Regions from separate parts of the Massilia sp. P1_C10 genome, predicted to be linked through region 3. Evidence: predicted binding sites of a transcription regulator. Region 3 holds the regulator's gene; each other region holds the start of a gene.
What was found. The regulator sigma-54, encoded in region 3, starts transcription at its own class of promoters, with help from an activator protein. The targets are predictions, from matches to a motif close to TGGCANGNAANCTGCTTT.

Region 1: the regulator sigma-54 is predicted to act here: its motif matches at 2,089-2,106, upstream of AC1D02_RS21165 (TldD/PmbA family protein).
Region 2: the regulator sigma-54 is predicted to act here: its motif matches at 1,584-1,601, upstream of AC1D02_RS08215 (PEP-CTERM sorting domain-containing protein).
Region 4: the regulator sigma-54 is predicted to act here: its motif matches at 1,821-1,838, upstream of AC1D02_RS00050 (TorF family putative porin).

Annotation. Positions count from the first base shown of each region.
Region 1 covers NZ_JBFUAC010000013.1:55,119-59,558, forward strand. The annotation lists gene AC1D02_RS21155 (ABC transporter substrate-binding protein) at 1-939, opposite strand, end outside; gene AC1D02_RS21160 (class I SAM-dependent methyltransferase) at 1,118-1,909, opposite strand; gene AC1D02_RS21165 (TldD/PmbA family protein) at 2,225-3,862, shown strand; gene AC1D02_RS21170 (TldD/PmbA family protein) at 3,876-4,440, shown strand, end outside.
Region 2 covers NZ_JBFUAC010000003.1:112,997-117,436, forward strand. The annotation lists gene AC1D02_RS08205 (nitroreductase family protein) at 1-106, shown strand, start outside; gene AC1D02_RS08210 (glycosyltransferase) at 173-1,384, shown strand; gene AC1D02_RS08215 (PEP-CTERM sorting domain-containing protein) at 1,726-2,598, shown strand; gene AC1D02_RS08220 (SDR family NAD(P)-dependent oxidoreductase) at 2,687-3,481, opposite strand; gene AC1D02_RS08225 (GMC oxidoreductase) at 3,510-4,440, opposite strand, start outside.
Region 3 covers NZ_JBFUAC010000008.1:154,221-158,660, reverse strand. The annotation lists gene lptA (lipopolysaccharide transport periplasmic protein LptA) at 1-371, shown strand, start outside; gene lptB (LPS export ABC transporter ATP-binding protein) at 371-1,126, shown strand; gene AC1D02_RS17645 (RNA polymerase factor sigma-54) at 1,130-2,626, shown strand; gene hpf (ribosome hibernation-promoting factor, HPF/YfiA family) at 2,698-3,051, shown strand; gene AC1D02_RS17635 (enoyl-CoA hydratase/isomerase family protein) at 3,146-4,228, shown strand; gene rapZ (RNase adapter RapZ) at 4,225-4,440, opposite strand, start outside.
Region 4 covers NZ_JBFUAC010000001.1:5,256-9,695, forward strand. The annotation lists gene AC1D02_RS00035 (YifB family Mg chelatase-like AAA ATPase) at 1-801, opposite strand, end outside; gene AC1D02_RS00040 (translation initiation factor Sui1) at 959-1,321, shown strand; gene AC1D02_RS00045 (accessory factor UbiK family protein) at 1,394-1,651, opposite strand; gene AC1D02_RS00050 (TorF family putative porin) at 1,914-2,657, shown strand; gene AC1D02_RS00055 (P-II family nitrogen regulator) at 2,668-3,006, shown strand; gene AC1D02_RS00060 (ammonium transporter) at 3,018-4,440, shown strand, end outside.

The sequences.
Region 1 (4,440 bases), on a different contig from region 3:
TTTCTTCGGCGTCTCGCACACGGCGAAGCCCGTCTCGCTGCCGATCACCGGCACCGCCGCGGCGCCCTTGTCGTTCCATGGCGGCAGGAATACCCCGGTCTGGAAGCCTTTGCCGTGCAACAGGCTGCCGGCCGCCCAGGTGCCCTGGAACGCCATCGCGGTCTTCCCTTCGACGAAGGAGCGGATGCCCTCGTCGTAGGTCGAGCGCATTAGGTTCTGCTGCGCATAGCCGCGCTGCGCCACGGTGCGGATCTTCGCGAAAATGTCGGCGCCGGCAGGCGTGTCCAGCCTCAGCGTGCCGTCGGCGATGCGCGCCTTCCAGTCGGGGGTGCGCGCCGCGACATTGTTCGCGAAGCCGAAGCTGAAGGCGCCGTTGCCGATGATGTTGGGGAAGCCGCCGTTCCAGAAAATCGGCGTGAAGCCGGCCTTCTTGAGGCGCGCGCACACGTCGAGGAATTCGGCGAAATTGGTCGGCAGCTTGTCGATGCCGGCCTTCGCGAACATGTCCTTGTTGTAGTAGATGACGGTGGCGGCGACCCCGCCGGCGATGCCGAAGCGCTTGCCGTCCTGCGTGATCCAGTCCGATTTCAGGCTTGGCAGCATGCGGCTCCAGGCCGCGGTGTGGCCGACGTCGGCCAGCACGCCCTGGTCGGCCAGCGCGGCCGCGTACGGATTCGGATTGACCGACATCAGGTCCGGCAGGTTGCGCGAGGCGACCTTCGGCTTGATGTTCTCTTCGACCGAATTGCCCACCATGAACTGCACGTTGACCCGCACGTCGGGGTTCTGGCGCATGAACTGCCTGGCCACCTCGTGCATCTCTTCCGGCCAGTCGGGCGCCCACACCAGCGCGTTGATGGTGATTGGCGTCGCCGCGGCCGCCGGCGTAGCGGCGCGCTCCTCGCGATGACAGCCGCCCAGTACGAGCAGGCTGGCCACAGCCAGCCACCCGCGGGCCCTCTTGATGAATCCTGCCTTGACCACAAAAAATCCCTGTTGCGTGCGCTTCAAATAACTAGCGTTTCAGAATAACACCAATCAGTTTCCGAAAGACAAGTATTTGACGCCGGCCGGGCGCCTCTGTTGCGTGCCAGCCGCTCCGGTCCGGCGGCGCCGCTTAGGGCTTGACGAACTTGAGCGTCATGCGGTCGCTTTCGCCGATCGCCAGGTAGTCGGCGCGCTTGTCGTCCTTGTTGGCCAGCGTCGGCGGCAGCGCCCACACGCCCTTCGGATGATTCGCGTTGTCCTTCGGGTTGGCGTTAATCTCGGATTTCGCCACCAGCTTGAAGCCTGCCGCTTCGACCTGCTTGATGACCCACGCTTCGGAAACGTAGCCGGTGCTGGCAGTGGCGTCCTGTTTCATCGACGCCGGCAGGCGATGGTCGGTCAGGCCGAACACGCCGCCCGGCTTGAGCACCGTGTAGACGCTTTTCAGCGCTTCCTGCAGCTTGTCGTCGCCCAGCTCGACCCAGTTGTGCATGTTGCGGAAGGTGAGCACCATGTCGACGCTGTTGGCCGGGGCGATCGCATACTTCACCGGCGGCTGGAAGATCCCGATCCGCACCTTGTCGTAGACCGGGTTCGAGTTGACCTTCTTCATGAACATCATGCCGTACCGGTTTTCCGGCTTGACTTCGTCGCCGGCGCCGATCAGCACACCGTGCTCGCGCAGGTAGGGCGCCAGGATCTCGGTGTACCAGCCGCCCTCCGGCACCAGCTCGACCACCGTCATGTTCGGCTTGATGCCGAAGAAGGACAGGGTCTCGTACGGATGGCGCGCGCCGTCGCGGGCCACGTTGGCCGGCAGGCGGGTGCTGCTGGCGATCGCGGCCTTGAGCGCGTCGTCGGCTGCCTGCGCGCCGCCGCACAGGCCAGCTGCCAGCATGGCGGCCAGGATGATTCGTTTCATGGTGTCTCCGTGTTGTTGTTCGAGGTGGCCAGATCATCAACCAAGCCGCCGCCGCGGTCAAGCGAAGCGTTGGGAGGCGCCATATATATGCATGTCGCGCCGTCCGCGCCGGACACCCGCGGACACCCCCGGACACACTTGACGGACGCACGCCATTTCAAAATCAAGCACTTAGCCAGTGGCACAACATTTGCCTATTCAAACTGTTTCGTAACTGTTATGGTTGCCCGAGATTTTCGCCGGACCCGATTCAGGTTGTGCCGTACCAGCTGCCGCAGCGCCGCTGCCCCCGTCATCGATTTGTCAGGAGATACCATGGAACGTCGTACTTTTCTCAACATCAGCGGCCTGGCGATGGGCAGCTTGCTGGTGCCGGTGTTCGGCAACGCGGTGGCGGCCGAAGAGCTGCTCACCCCCCTCGCCGAAAAATACAAGAAGACCCTGGCCGACGTCGCGCTCAACGCCGCCACCAGGGCCGGTGCCAGCTACTGCGACGTGCGGGTCGGCCGCTACCTGAACCAGTTCATCAACACCCGCGACCTGAACGTCGAAAACGTCACCAACACCGAATCGGCCGGCGTCGGCGTTCGCGTTCTGTGCAACGGCGCTTACGGCTTCGCCGCCACTTCCGACATGTCGCCCGACAGCGTGGCCAACGCCGCGCGCCAGGCCGTGGCGATCGCCAAGGCCAACTCGAAGCTGCAGGCCGAACCTGTGCGCCTCGCTCCGGTCAAGGGCGTCGGCGAAGTGGCCTGGGCCACCCCGATCAAAAAGGACTGGCGCGCGGTCCCGGTCAAGGAGAAGGCCGAACTGCTGATAGCGGCCAACAAGGCCGGCATGGACAGCGGCGCGAGCTTCATGAACTCGGTGATGTTCCAGGTGAACCAGCAGAAGTACTTCGCTTCCACCGACGGCTCCTATATCGACCAGGACATCCATCGCATCTGGGTGCCGCTGACCGCCACCGCGGTCGACAAGTCCACCAACAAGTTCCGCTCGCGCCAGGGACTGTCCTCGCCGGTCGGCATGGGCTACGAATACCTCGACGCCCGTGCCGCCGACAAGGTGCAGGCCGCGGGCGGCGTCGCCACGCTGTACAAGGGTTCGTACGACCTGATCGAGGACGCCCGCGCCGCCGGCCGCCAGGCCAGGGAAAAGCTGACCGCCAAGTCGGTCGCGCCGGGCAAATACGATATGGTGCTCTCGCCCGAGCACCTGTGGCTGACGATCCACGAGTCGGTCGGCCACCCGACCGAACTCGATCGCGTGCTCGGCTACGAGGCCAACTACGCCGGCACCAGCTTCGCCACGCTCGACAAGTGGCAGTCGAAGAAATTCAAGTACGGCTCCGACCGCGTCAACATCATCGCCGACAAGACCATTCCGGGTTCGCTCGGCGCGGTCGGCTACGACGACGAAGGCGTCAAGTGCAAGCACTGGGACATCATCAAGGACGGCGTGCTGGTGAACTACCAGGCCACGCGCGACCAGGCCCACATCATCGGCGAGAAGGAGTCGCACGGCTGTTCGTACGCCGACTCGTGGAGCAGCGTGCAGTTCCAGCGCATGCCGAATATTTCGCTCGCGGCGGGAACGAAGAAGCTCACGCCGGATCAAATGATCAAGGACGTCAAGAAGGGCATCTACATCGTTGGCGCCGGCTCGTTCTCGATCGATCAGCAGCGCTACAACTTCCAGTTCGGCGGCCAGCTGTTCTTCGAAATCGTCAACGGCAAGATCGGCGCACAGCTCGAAGACGTGGCCTACCAGTCGAACACCCAGGAATTCTGGAACGCCTGCAGCGCCATCTGCGACGACAGCGACTGGCGCATGGGCGGCTCCTTCTTCGACGGCAAAGGCCAGCCGGGGCAGGTCAGCACCGTGTCGCACGGCGCCAGCACCACGCGCTTCAATGGCATCAACGTGATCAACACCGCTCGCAAGATCGGCTAAGCCGGGGACCGCAATGAAGATTCTGACCCAGGACGAAACCCTCCGCATCACCGACCGCGTGATGGCTTTGACCAAGGCCGACGAGTGCACCGTCACCATCACCGGCGACCGCACCGGCAACATCCGCTACGCCCGCAACAACGTCTCCACCGCCGGCCTGGTCGAAAACACCCAGCTGTCGGTGTCGGTCGCCTACGGCAAGAAGCAGGGCACCGCCACGATCAACGAGTTCGACGACAAGTCGCTGGAAAAAGTCGTGCGCCGCGCCGAAGACCTGGCGCGCCTGGCGCCGGAAAATCCCGAGTTCATGCCAGCCGTCGGCAAGCAGGCCTTCAAGCCCAGCGCCACCTTCAGCGCCAAAACCGCCGCCATCGACCCCGAGTTCCGCGCCCAGGCGGCGGCCTACAGCATCGAGGCGAGCCGCAAGAACAAGCTGGTTTGCGCCGGCTTCTTCACCGACCGCACTTCGTTCGAAACCATCGCCAATTCCAACGGCGTGTTCGGCCACCAGCAGGCCACGTCGGTGGACTTCACCTGCACCGTGCGCACGGAAGACGGCCGCGGCTCCGGCTGGGTCA
Region 2 (4,440 bases), on a different contig from region 3:
CGACGACGCGGCCACGACGCCGGTCTACATGGGGCGCATCGGCAGCGGGCCGGCGCCGCATGCGCGCTCGGAGCGCAAGCCGCTGGCGGAATTGATGCTGAAGTAGGCGGCGCCGACGCCGAACAAATTTCGGGCCCGTTTCGGGCCTTTTTTTCCCGCGCAAGGGCTGCCCATGCAACGCAAGAAAATCCTCTTTATCGCCGAAGCGGTCACCCTGGCGCACGTGGGCCGCGGCCTGGCGCTCGCCGCCACGCTCGACCCGGCCCGTTACGAAGTCCATTTCGCCTGCGCCGACGGTTACGAGCGCTTCTTCGCGGGCACCGATTTCATTCGCTGGACCATCAAGAGTATTCCCAGCGAACAATTCCTGCAGGCGCTCGCCGCCGGCAAGCCGGTGTATAGCGAGGCCACCCTGACCAGCTACGTGGTGGAGGATCTCGGCCTGCTGGGCGGCGTCAAGCCCGACCTGATCGTCGGCGATTTCCGGCTGTCGCTGTCGATCAGCGCGAGGCTGGCCGGCGTGCCCTACGTCTCGCTGACCAATGCCTACTGGAGCCCGTTCGTGCGGCCGCACTATGCCGTGCCGAACATTCCGCTGACGAAAATTCTGCCGATCCATATCGCCAACGCCTTGTTCCGCATGGTGCGCCCGGTGGCCTTCGCGTCCCACTCGCTGCCGCTGAACCGGGTACGCCGCAAATTCGGCCTGCCCGCGCTGGGCCTGGACGTGCGGAGGGTCTACACCGACGCCGACTACACGCTCTACATGGATGTGCCGGAACTGTTCCCTGCGTCTAACATGCCGGTCAACCATGCGTATCTCGGTCCGGTGATCTGGTCGACGCCGATCGCCGCGCCGTCCTGGTGGGATGCGCTGCCGGACGACAGGCCGGTGATCTACGTCACGCTGGGCAGTTCCGGCCAAGGCGGCTTGCTGCCGCTGGTGCTGGAGGCGCTGGCGGACTTGCCGGTCACGGTGCTGGCCGCCACCGCGGGCAATATTGCGATGAACGCAGTCCCGGCCAATGCCCGGGTCGCCGACTACCTGCCTGGCGAGGCGGCGGCGCGGCGCGCGCGCCTGGTGATCTGCAACGGCGGCAGCCCCACCAGTCAGCAGGCGCTGGCGGCCGGCGTGCCGGTGATCGGCATTGCCAGCAACCTGGACCAGTTCCTCAACATGCAGGGCGTGGCCAAGGCCGGCGCCGGGGTGCTGCTGCGCGCCGACCGCTTCAACGGCGCGCGCCTGCAAAAAGTGGTACGCGCCATGCTCGCCGAGTCGCGCACCGCCGAGGCGGCCCAGCGCATCGCGGCATCGTTCAGCCAGTACGATGCGGGCCGGCGCTTTGAAGAATTGCTTCCGAAGATGATTTCCAAAAGTAATTAATTCGTGTTGCAGCATTTAAATACCGTCGAGCATGTTCGCTTTATGGGCACCCAACGCTGATAAGGCGAATGCACTGGTATTTTCCGTTCGGAAATTAATCTTCGGACAGCCTCCAGCCGACTGTCGAATTTCTTTACAGTTCATTCCGATCCGATTTGTTTTCCGTCGCAGGTCATTGATTTCAATGAGGTTTATTTTCTGGCATGCGAATTGCTTAATAGTCCATGTGCCTTGGCAAGCGGCTCTCAACACAACACTGTATTGATCACGCAGCAATAAACTTACTAATTGGAGTCACTATGAAATTCTCGAAACTTATCCCGATGGCCCTGGCAATTGGCATGACCTTCGCCACCGCCGCCCACGCGGACGCCATCACCAAGTTTAACCTGAAAAACGGCGCGGGCAGCACCATCGTCGCCGGCGCTGACGGCCTCGACTGGAATGAACGCGGCAGCGGCGTTGCCATCGGCGTCGGTCCGTTCCAGGACAATGCGCTGCTGCCGCCTGGCGCGATGTTCGACTTCCGCTACCAGGCTAACCTGGCTGCGGTCAGCGGCGGTTCCCCGACCGCGTTAGTCCTCGGCTTGGATACCACCTCCGACGGCGATCCCCAGTCCTTCCAAAGCTATGAGTTTACGATTGCCGCGAAATTGAAGGAAGTGGTGACCGGCTCGGGCACCGTGGACGGCAAGCCGACTGCTTTCTTCGGCCTGGGCGGCACCAATGCGGACAACAAAGTCGCCATCTTCTACGATGTCGCCCATAACTCTGATACCGCGACCGGCACCGGTTTCGACGACGGCATCATGATTGCGCTGCTGACGATCACCAGCGACGGCACCACCTCGCAATTCTCGACCCTTCCAGGCACCGGCACGGGTCAGGGCTCGGCCAAGCTGAGCGCTTCGATCGTCGAAGCGGGCGACTTCATCAACGCCGCTTATCTCGAGGGCATTTCAAAGCTGCTGTTCGGCATGAAATTCGAATCGAACCTGAACTACCCATCGGGTACCTCGCTGACCGACGCTTTCCACCTGGGCGGTTCGGCACTGTTCGCCGACTACACCGTCGGTACTAACGACATCGTGTTCAAGGTCGATGGTTCGAACCGCTTTACCGTCGTGCCAGAACCAGGCAGCATGGTCCTGATGGGCATTGGCCTGCTGGGCTTCGTCGGCGCCGCTCGTCGCCGCAGCGCCAAGAAGGCCTGATTCAGCCAGCCACGCGACTCGTCGCTCAATGCCGTTCAGCCTGGCTGAACGGCATTTTTTTATCGGGGAACCAGAAATTGGCGGCCGGTCAGGCAGCGGGCGGAGTGAACATCTTGCCGACTTCGCGGATCACCATACTGGGCGGGAACAAGCCGGCGAAGAATCGCTGCTTCCAGGTGCCGGCGGCCGCGGTCACCACCGGCACGCCGCGCGCCAGCCCGGCCAGCGACGCGGCCACCACAGTGGCCGGGGCGTCGCGCCGCGCCAACGCGCTTGCATAGGCACCCGCCCTGTCGTCGAACTCGCTGTCGGTCGGGCCCGGCACCAGCGTTTGCACAAGCACGCCGCGTTCGCGCCACTCGCCGTGCAGGGCCTGGCTGAAGCTCTGGACGAAGGCCTTGGTGGCGGCGTACACCGCCATGTAGGGCACCGGCTGGTAGGCCGCCGCCGACGACAGATTGATGATCGCGCTGGAAGGGAAGGCGGCCAGGTCGGGCAGGAACTGTTCGCACATGCCCACCAGCGCCGCGGTATTGAGCTGGACCATCTGCTGGTAACGGCCCGGTTCGGCTTCTTCGAACCTGCCCCACTTGCCGCAGCCGGCGCTATTGCACAGCAGGCGAATGCGAACGCCGGCCTCGGCCAGCGAGGCGCCGATCCTGGCCGGCGCGCCTGGCTGCGCCAGGTCGGCTGCCACCACCGCGGTGCGCACGCCGTATTCCTGCTGCAGCGACGTCGCCAGCGCGTCGAGCACCTCGCCGCGGCGCGCCACCAGCACCACGTGCATGCCGGCACGCGCCAGCTGGCGGGTAAATTCCCGCCCGATGCCCGATGACGCGCCAGTGACCAGCGCCCACTCCCCTTTTGCTTCGGCCAGTTTCATGGCGCTTCCCCTTGTGTGCGCGGCGCATTCATGCCGCGTGGATCAGATGGCTGGCGACGCGCAACGCGTTGGCGGCGATCGTCAGGCTTGGATTGGTGCCGCCGCTGGACGGAAAGAACGAGCCGTCGACGACATACAGATTGCCGAGCCCGTGGGCCCGGTTATTCTTGTCGAGCACGCTGTTCGCGGGATCGTCGCCGAACCTGCAGGTGCCGCAGGCATGCGCAATGCGCTGGTTGTTGTCGGCCTGCTTGACGACGCTGAACTTGTACGGTTTGAGCGCGCCGTTCAGCAGCGTGCGGAAGGCGCCGATGCGCTGCCGGTCGTGCGCGCGTACGCGGTAATCGATCGCCAGGCGCACACCCTGCGCGGCGGCCTCACCCGGCGCGAGGGTGACGCGGTTTTCGGCATACGGCAAATCCTCGAGCGTGCTGGCCAGGATCATGCGCTGCTCGACCAGTTGTTTCAGGAAGGGCTGGACCAGCGGCCCGGCGGCGTTGAACAGCGGCGCCGTCCATGGCAGCGGTCCCTGGCGCAAGTCATCGGCCATCGAGGCCGCCAGCACCGGCGCCGGCGGAAGGCGGCCGAACGACTGCACCGATCCCAGCTTGGCGCCATTCGCCTGATAGAAATCGTTGAAGGCAAATTCCTTGTGGCGGTTGTCGAATCCGCCCGGCGTTTTCGGCACCACCAGGTAGAGGTCGATATGATGGCGCATCAGGTTGCGCCCGACCATGCCGGAAGCGTTGGCCAGGCCGTCCGGCCATGTGTCCGACGCCGATCGCAGCAGCAGGCGCGGCGTCTCGAGCGCGCCCGCGGCCAGGATGATGCGCTTGCCGCGCAGCGTCACCGCGCGTCCGCGCCACGTACACTCGAGCGCCGTCACCGCGGCGCCGCTCGCCTCGAGCCGCAGCACTTCGCATTGGTCCATCAGGCGCGCACCATGCTGCGCCAGTGCC
Region 3 (4,440 bases):
GTAAAGCGGTCATGCGCACCGACCCGGAAGGGTTCAGCTATGTCACGTTCACCGCGTCGGCCGGCGGCCTGGCCACCTTCCGCCAGAAGCGCGATGGCGGCGATTTCTGGGTCGAGGGCGAGGCCGAGCGCATCGAGTATGACAACAAGGCGGAGATACTGAAGATGTACACGCGGGCCAAGCTGACCAAGCTGGAAGGCGCGCGGGTCGCCGACGAAGTCGAAGGCGCCTTCATCTCCTACGACAGCCGCAAGGAATTTTCCAGGGTCGAGAACACCAATACCGGCGAATCGAAACCGGGCGGCGGACGGGTCAAGATCACGATCCAGCCTCCCGTTAAGTCCGCGCCGGCGCCGGCGGGAAAGCAATGATGGATACAAAATCCTGCGGTAACACCCTGATCGTGCGCGGCCTGCAAAAGAGCTACGGCAAGCGGCTGGTGGTGCGCGACGTTTCGCTGCAGGTCGAATGCGGCGAAGTGGTCGGCCTGCTCGGCCCGAACGGCGCCGGCAAGACCACCTCGTTTTACATGATCGTCGGCCTGGTGCCGTCGGACGCCGGCTCGATCGACATCTCCGGCGTCGATATCTCCAGCCTGCCGATCCACCGCCGCGCGGTGCTCGGCCTGTCCTACCTGCCGCAGGAGGCCTCGGTGTTCCGCAAGCTGACGGTGGAGGACAACATCCGCGCCGTGCTCGAGCTGCAGAAGGTCGACGGCAAATCGCTGACCAAGGACCAGATCAACGAGCGCCTCGATACCTTGCTGGCCGACCTGCAGATCGAGAAGCTGCGCGAGAACCAGGCGATGTCGCTGTCGGGCGGCGAGCGGCGCCGCGTCGAGATCGCGCGCGCGCTGGCGACCAATCCGCGCTTCGTGCTGCTCGACGAGCCGTTCGCCGGCGTCGACCCGATCGCCGTGATCGAGATCCAGCGCATCGTGCGCTTCCTGAAGGAGCGCGGCATCGGCGTGCTGATCACCGACCATAACGTGCGCGAGACGCTCGGCATCTGCGATCGCGCGTATATTATCAATCAGGGTGCGGTGCTTGCTTCGGGACGTCCCGACGACATCATCGCGGACGAATCGGTGCGCCGCGTCTACCTGGGCGAACATTTCCGCATGTAAGCCATGAAACAGTCACTGCAACTACGGACTTCCCAACACCTCGCGCTGACGCCGCAGCTGCAGCAGTCGATCCGTCTGCTGCAGTTGTCCACGCTCGAGCTGCAACAGGAACTGACGCAGCTGCTGTCCGATAATCCGCTGCTCGAACGCCTCGACGACCCGCTCGACAACTCGGTGCGCCTGCTGGCCGATGGCGCCATCGGCACGCCGGCGTCGCCGGGCGAAGCGCCGTCCGAGCCGGGCGCGCAGGACGCGCCGCCGGGCGAGGGCAGCGGCGAGGCGCCCGGCGCCGGCGAAGGCGAGGGCGGGGGCGACGGCGAAACCCCCGAGGCGGCCGGCGGCGACAGCGAGGACTGGGGCGAGGCGGGCCGCAACAAGACCCCCGACGACGAGGATTCGCGGCCGCAGATCGAAGCGTCGGCGACCACCCTGCGCGATCATTTGATGGAGCAGATGCGCCTGGCCATGCTGGGCACGCGCGACCGCGCGCTGGTCGAACTGATGATCGACGCGCTCGACGACAACGGCTACCTGACCGAGTCGCTCGAAGAGATCCTCGAGCGCCTGCCGCCCGAGCTGGAACTCGACCTCGACGAACTGAAGACCGCGCTGTCGCTGCTGCAAAGCTTCGACCCGGCGGGCGTCGGCGCGCGCAACGCCTCCGAATGCCTGGCGCTGCAGATCAAACGCATGCCCGGCGTGCCGCTGGTCACGCGGCGCATGGCGCTCGACATCGTCTGCAAGCACCTGGCCTGGTTCGCCCAGCGCGATTTCAACAAGCTGAAAAAAGCCCTCGACTGCGACGACGAGGACCTGCGCGAGGCGCAGGCCGTGATCCGCAACTGCAATCCGCATCCGGGCGCGGCATTCGGCACCGGCGCCTCCGACTACGTGGTGCCGGACGTGATCGTGCGGCGCGCGAAGAACGGCTGGACCGTCTCGCTGAACCAGGAAGTGATGCCGCGCCTGCGCGTCAACAGCATGTACGCCAACCTGCTCAAGAACGGCAAGGGCGAAGGCCAGCTGGGCGCGCAGCTGCAGGAAGCGAAGTGGCTGATCAAGAATATGCGCCAGCGCTTCGATACGATCCTGCGCGTGGCGGAGGCGATTGTCGAGCGGCAACGGAACTTTTTCAGCCATGGCGCGGTTGCCATGCGTCCACTTGTGCTGCGCGAAATTGCTGATACACTGGGTCTACACGAGAGTACGATATCTCGTGTGACAACCCAAAAATACATGCTCACGCCGCATGGTATGTTTGAGTTGAAATACTTTTTTGGGAGCCACGTCGCCACCGAAGCAGGGGGAGAAGCATCCTCCACGGCGATACGGGCACTCATCGTGCAACTCACAGGAGCCGAAGACCCTAAAAACCCTTTATCAGACAGTAAGATCGCAGACATGCTGGGGGAACAGGGGATGGTTATTGCACGACGCACGGTCGCCAAGTACCGTGAAGCGCTCAAGATACCGCCAGTGGCCCTCCGTAAAAGTTTGTAGATCGACCTCACACGCTGTTCCTCTGCGCGTATGACGCACGAACAGGTAGCGACATCATCAAAGGAGTGTGTATGAATCTCACAATCAGTGGACATCATCTTGAAGTGACCCCAGCCATCCGTGAATACGTACAGAACAAACTGGAGCGAGTGAAGCGTCATTTCGATCAAGTGATCGACATCGCCGTGATCCTCACCGTCGATAATCTGACTGAAAAAGAAAAACGGCAAAAAGCCGAGATCAACTTGAGGCTGCCGGGTAAAACCGTGAATGTCGCCAGCCTGTCACACGACCTGTACGCTGCCATCGACAGCCTGATCGACAAGCTCGATCGACAAGTCATGAAATACAAATCCCAAGTGCAGGAGCACAACCACCAGGCCATCAAGCATCTGCAAGAGCCGGAGCTCCCCGCCGCCGCATAAGGCCGGCATCACCTGAAAGCGAGGGCGCCGTCGGCGCCCTTTTTGTATCTGGCGCCTGCGTTAAAATACGCCCTTTCCGACCACGATCCCGACCATGACCGACTTCGTCAAAACCCGCATCGCCAACCGCACCGGCATCATCACCCTGGACCGCCCGCGCACGCTCAACTCGCTGTCGCTGGAAATGATCCGCGCGCTGTCCGACGTGCTGCTGGCGTGGCGCGACGATCCCGCGGTGGACGCCGTGGTCCTGCGCAGCAGCACCGACAAGGCGCTGTGCGCCGGCGGCGACATCCGCTACTTCCACGACGTCGGCACCTTGCCGACGACCGGCGGCAGCGCCTCGCTGGAAGACTTCTTCACCGAGGAATACACGCTCAACCACCTGATCCACTTCTACCCGAAGCTGTATGTGGCGGTGATGGACGGCGTGGTGATGGGCGGCGGCCTTGGCATCTCCGAAGCGGGCCCGGACACCGGCCTGCGCGTGGTCACCGACGGCACCAAGCTGGCCATGCCCGAGGTGAACATCGGCCTGTTCCCGGATGTGGGCGGCAGCTACTTCCTGGCGCGCGCGCCGGGCAAGCTTGGCCTGTACCTTGGCCTGACCGGCCTGACCGTGCGCGCCGCCGATGCGCTGTACGCCGGCCTGGCCGACACCTTCGTGCCGCAGGCGCAGATGCCCGCGCTGGCGCAGCTGATCGAAGAGACGCCAGGCGCGGAGCTGCGCGCGGCGATTACGCAGTTTGCCGCGCCGTTTTCGGCAGGCGTCGGCACGCTCGAAACGGAGCGCGCGTCGATCGACCGCCACTTCGGCGCGCCGACTGTCGAAGCGATCATGGCGTCGCTGGAGTCGGACGACAGCGTGTTCGCGCAGAAGGCGCTGGCCGCGATGAAGAAGCGCTCGCCGCTGCTGATGCGCGTGACGATCGAGCTGCTGCGCCGCGGCGCGGACATGAGCCTGGCCGACTGCCTGCGCCTCGAGCGCATCCTGGTGCGCCGCAATTTCGAGCATGGCGAAGTGCTGGAAGGGATCCGCGCGCTGGCGATCGACAAGGACAACGAGCCGAAATGGAATCCGCCGACGCTGGCCGAAGTGACCGACGAGATGGTCGCGCGCTTCTTCGACTCGCCCTGGCCGGAGCGGGCGCACCCGCTGCGCGACCTGGGGAATTAAGACTGTTCGCGGTGGCGCAGCACGACCCGTTCGGTCGGGCTGAAATGCGCCGCGAGCCGTTCGGCCATGTACACCGAGCGGTGCTGGCCGCCGGTGCAGCCTAGCGCCACGGTCAGGTAGCTGCGGTTGTCGGTCTTGAACGACGGCAGCCACTTTTCGATGAAGACGCGGATGTCTTCCAGCAGCTCGGCCGCGCTGGGCTGGGCGTCGAG
Region 4 (4,440 bases), on a different contig from region 3:
CCAGCTGGACGCGCTGAAGCCGCGCGTGAGCGATTGCACGGCCGCCGATTCAAGCGCCTCTTCATCCGTCATCGGCGGCAACAGGCCGACGAAGCGCGACGCCAGCATGGTCTTGCCGGCGCCGGGCGGACCCACCATCAGCAGGCTGTGGTTGCCGGCGGCCGCCACTTCCAGCGCGCGCTTGGCGTGCTGCTGGCCCTTCACGTCGGACAGGTCGGGATAGGCGGGCGCGCTGGAGGCGCTGTTGTTGCGATGGCGCGCCAGGCGCGTGGCGGGATCCCCGGCGTTCAGATGCGCGCAGACCTGCAGCAGCGTTTGGGCCGGATAGATGACGGCGTCGCCCACCAGCGCCGCTTCGTCGCCGTTGGCCATCGGCAGGATGAAGGCGCGGGCTGCGTGGCCGGGGTGGCGATGCATTGCAAACGTCATCGCCAGCGCGCCGCGGATTGGCCGCAGCTCGCCGGATAAGGAAAGCTCGCCGGCGAACTCGTACTGGTCCAGTTCTCGACTCGGAATCTGGCGTGATGCAGCCAGGATGCCGAGTGCGATCGGCAGGTCGAAGCGGCCCGATTCTTTCGGAAGATCTGCCGGCGCCAGGTTGACGGTGATGTGCCGGTGCGGGAATTCGAAGCCGGCGTTGAGCAAGGCGGCGCGCACGCGGTCCTTCGACTCGCGCACTTCGGTGTCGGGAAGGCCGACGATGGCGAAGCTGGGGAGGCCGTTCGCCAGGTGCACTTCGACGCTGACGGGCGGCGCTTCCATGCCGGCCAGTGCGCGGCTACGCAATACGGCAAGGCTCATGGGAAGTTTTTGGCGAGAGCGGGGACCAGTCGATCATGACTGACTCTGGATGTGCCTTATTGAGGGCGGCCAATCGTGCGCTGGCTTGCAAACCGCGCCAGGAACGACGGGCCGAAGCTATCATGTCGCACTGACATGATCAAAGCAGAGGGAGTCCATGAATAGCGGCAAATCGAGCGGCCTGGTTTATTCGACCGAGAGCGGGCGCATGTGCCCGGAGTGCCGGCGCGCGCTCGCCGAGTGTGTGTGCAAGGGAGGGCAGGCCGCGCCGATCGTGGGCGACGGCCAGGTGCGCGTGTCGCGCCAGACCAAAGGGCGCGGCGGAAAATGCGTCACGGTGGTCAAGGGCGTCGCGCTTGATGCGATGGCGCTGGCGGTGCTGGGGAAGCAGTTGCGCACCGCGTGCGGCTCGGGCGGCACCGTCAAGGACGGCGTGATCGAAGTGCAGGGCGATCACTGCGCGCTGGTGATGGAGTGGCTGTCGAAGCAGGGGTACCAACCGAAACGCGACGGCGCATAGGCCGCGCGGACAAGGGCTTGGGTCAGGTCCGGCGGACCGGACCCCAAGGTGTTGATCCGCGACCCGTCAGAATTACTTCGGCGGCGTCGGATCCGGCGTCGCCTTGCCTTCCAGTTCCGCCATGCGCAGTTCCAGTGCCTCGAGCTTGGCGCGCGTCTTGGCCAGCACCTGCGCCTGGATGTCGAATTCCTCGCGCGTGACCAGGTCGAGCTTGGAGAAACCCTGCGTCATCATCGCCTTGACGTTCTTTTCGATGTCCTTGGCCGGCGAGTTTTCGATCGCATTGTGGATCTTGCCCTGCAAGTCGTTGAAGAAGCTGTTCATGTCCATGTCGGTTCCTTATGGTCGGCGCACCCAGATGCACCAAATTGGTGCATCTTTCGCATTGATTCGGTGCGCACTGCGACGTCGATCGTGCGGTGCACAAAAGTTTTCGTTAATTAACTACAAAATTGGGACGCAAGGGCGAAAAAACAAGCAGCGCGGGGCGAATTTTGGCTGGCATGCAATCTGCTAATGAATCCGTAGAGCTTCTCAACGCCAGATTGTAATCCGCATCCGCATCGTTCGTTCAAACCATAAGGGAATCGCCATGAAAAACCTGAAAAGCCAGTTGAAACTTGCCGCAGCGATCGCTCTTGCCCTGTCGTCCCTCGCTTCGACCGCGCGCGCGGAGGACGCCAAGCCCGACAATGAGGTCAGCTTCAACGCGGCCGTCACGACCGACTACCGTTATCGCGGCATTTCCCAGTCGCGCCTGAAGCCGGCCCTGCAAGGCGGCGCCGACTACGTCAACAATCCGACCGGCTTCTACCTCGGCACCTGGGCGTCGACCATTCACTGGGTCAAGGACGGCGGCGGCGACGGCAACATCGAGTGGGACATCTACGGCGGCAAGAAGGGCGAGATCGCGCCCGGCATCAGCTACGACGTCGGCGGCCTCTACTACTTCTACCCGTCGAACAAGCTGTCGCCGAGCGCCAACACCTTCGAAGTCTACGGCCAGCTCGGCTACGGCCCCGGCTACATCAAGTATTCGCACTCGACCACGAACCTGTTCGGCTTCGCCAACAGCAAGAACAGCGGCTACCTGGACATCGGCGCCAACATCGACATCGCCACCGGCCTGGTGCTGAACCTGCACGCCGGCCACCAGAAGGTAAAAAACAATAATGCCGCCTCCTACACCGACTACAAGGTCGGCGTGACCAAGGACTTCGGCATCTGCAGCGTGTCGCTGGCGGCGGTCTACGCCAACACCGACGCCTATTTCAGCCCAGCAGGAAAGAACCTCGGCAAGACCGGCGCCGTGTTGTCCGTGTCCAAAACCTTCTAAGCGAGCCGTCATGAAACTGATCACCGCCATCATCAAACCGTTCAAGCTGGACGAGGTGCGCGAGGCGCTGTCCGCGATCAACGTGCAGGGCATCACCGTCACCGAAGTCAAGGGCTTCGGCCGCCAGAAAGGCCACACCGAGCTGTATCGCGGCGCCGAGTATGTGGTCGATTTCCTGCCGAAAACCAAGATCGAGGCGGCGGTCGACGACGCCATCGTCGACCAGGCCATCGAAGCGATTGAAAAAGCAGCCCGTACCGGCAAAATCGGCGACGGGAAAATCTTCGTGTACAACCTGGAACAGGTCGTCCGCATTCGTACCGGCGAGACCGGCAACGAAGCACTTTAAGGGGAATCCAGATGAATAAGAATATCGCCAAGTGGCTGTCCGGGATCGCCGTCGCGGTCGCCCTGTGCGGCGCCTTCAGCGCCAGCGCCCAGGAGGCGCCGAAGCCGGCCGCGTCCAGCGCCGTCACCACCGTGCCGGTGAGCGCCCCAGGCGCCGTGGACGCGCCCGCCGCCGCACCCTCCGCCGCGCCCGTCGCCGCTGCCGTTCCAGCGCCGGCGCCTGCCGCTCCCGCCGCGCCCACCGCGAACAAGGGCGACGTTGCCTGGATGTTCATCGCCACGGTGCTGGTGATCATGATGACGATCCCCGGCCTGGCCCTGTTCTACGGCGGCCTGGTGCGCGCCAAGAACATGCTGTCGGTGCTGCTGCAGGTGTTCATGATTTTTGCCGTCATCATCGTGCTCTGGTGTATCTACGGCTACTCGCTCGCGTTCACCGAAGGCAGCCCCTTCATCGGCAAGTTCGACCGCGCGCTGCTGTCGGGCATTTGGGATCCGGCCAAGGCCACGTTCTCGACTGCCGCGACCTTCAGCAAAGGCGTCGTGATTCCCGAGTTCATCTACGTCGCCTTCCAGGGCACCTTCGCCGCGATTACCTGCGGCCTGATCGTCGGCGCCTTCGCCGAGCGCGCCAAGTTCACCGCGGTGCTGCTGTTCATCGTGCTGTGGTTCACCTTCGGCTACCTGCCGGTCGCCCACATGGTCTGGTTCTGGACCGGTCCTGACGCAATCAAGGACGCCGCCACCCTGGCCACCGAAACGGCCAAGGCGGGCTGGCTGTGGCAGAAGGGCGCGCTCGACTTTGCCGGCGGCACCGTGGTCCACATCAACGCCGCCGTCGCCGGCCTGGTCGGCGCCTTCATGATTGGCAAGCGCGTCGGCTACGGCCGCGAATCGATGGCCCCGCACTCGCTGACGATGACCATGATCGGCGCCTCGATGCTGTGGGTCGGCTGGTTCGGCTTCAACGCCGGCTCGGCGCTGGAAGCGGGCGACGTCGCCGCGCTGGCCTTCATCAACACCCTGCTGGCCACCGCCTGCGCCACCGTCTCGTGGGTATTCGGCGAATGGGTCACCAAGGGCAAACCGTCGATGCTGGGCGGCGCCTCCGGCGCGGTGGCCGGCCTGGTGGCGATCACCCCGGCCTGCGGCTACGTGGGCCCGATGGGCGCCTTGGTCATTGGCCTGCTCGCTGGTATCATCTGCCTGTGGGGCGTGAATGGCTTGAAGCGCATGATCGGCGCCGACGATTCGCTGGATGTGTTCGGCGTGCACGGCGTCGGCGGTATCCTCGGCGCCTTGCTGACCGGCGTGTTCGCGTCGCCTCAACTGGGCGGCCAGGGGATTTTCGACTACACCACCAACAAGATGTCGGCCGATGCCTATTCGATCGGTTCGCAAGTGTGGATCCAGGCGCAAGCCATCGGCACCACCA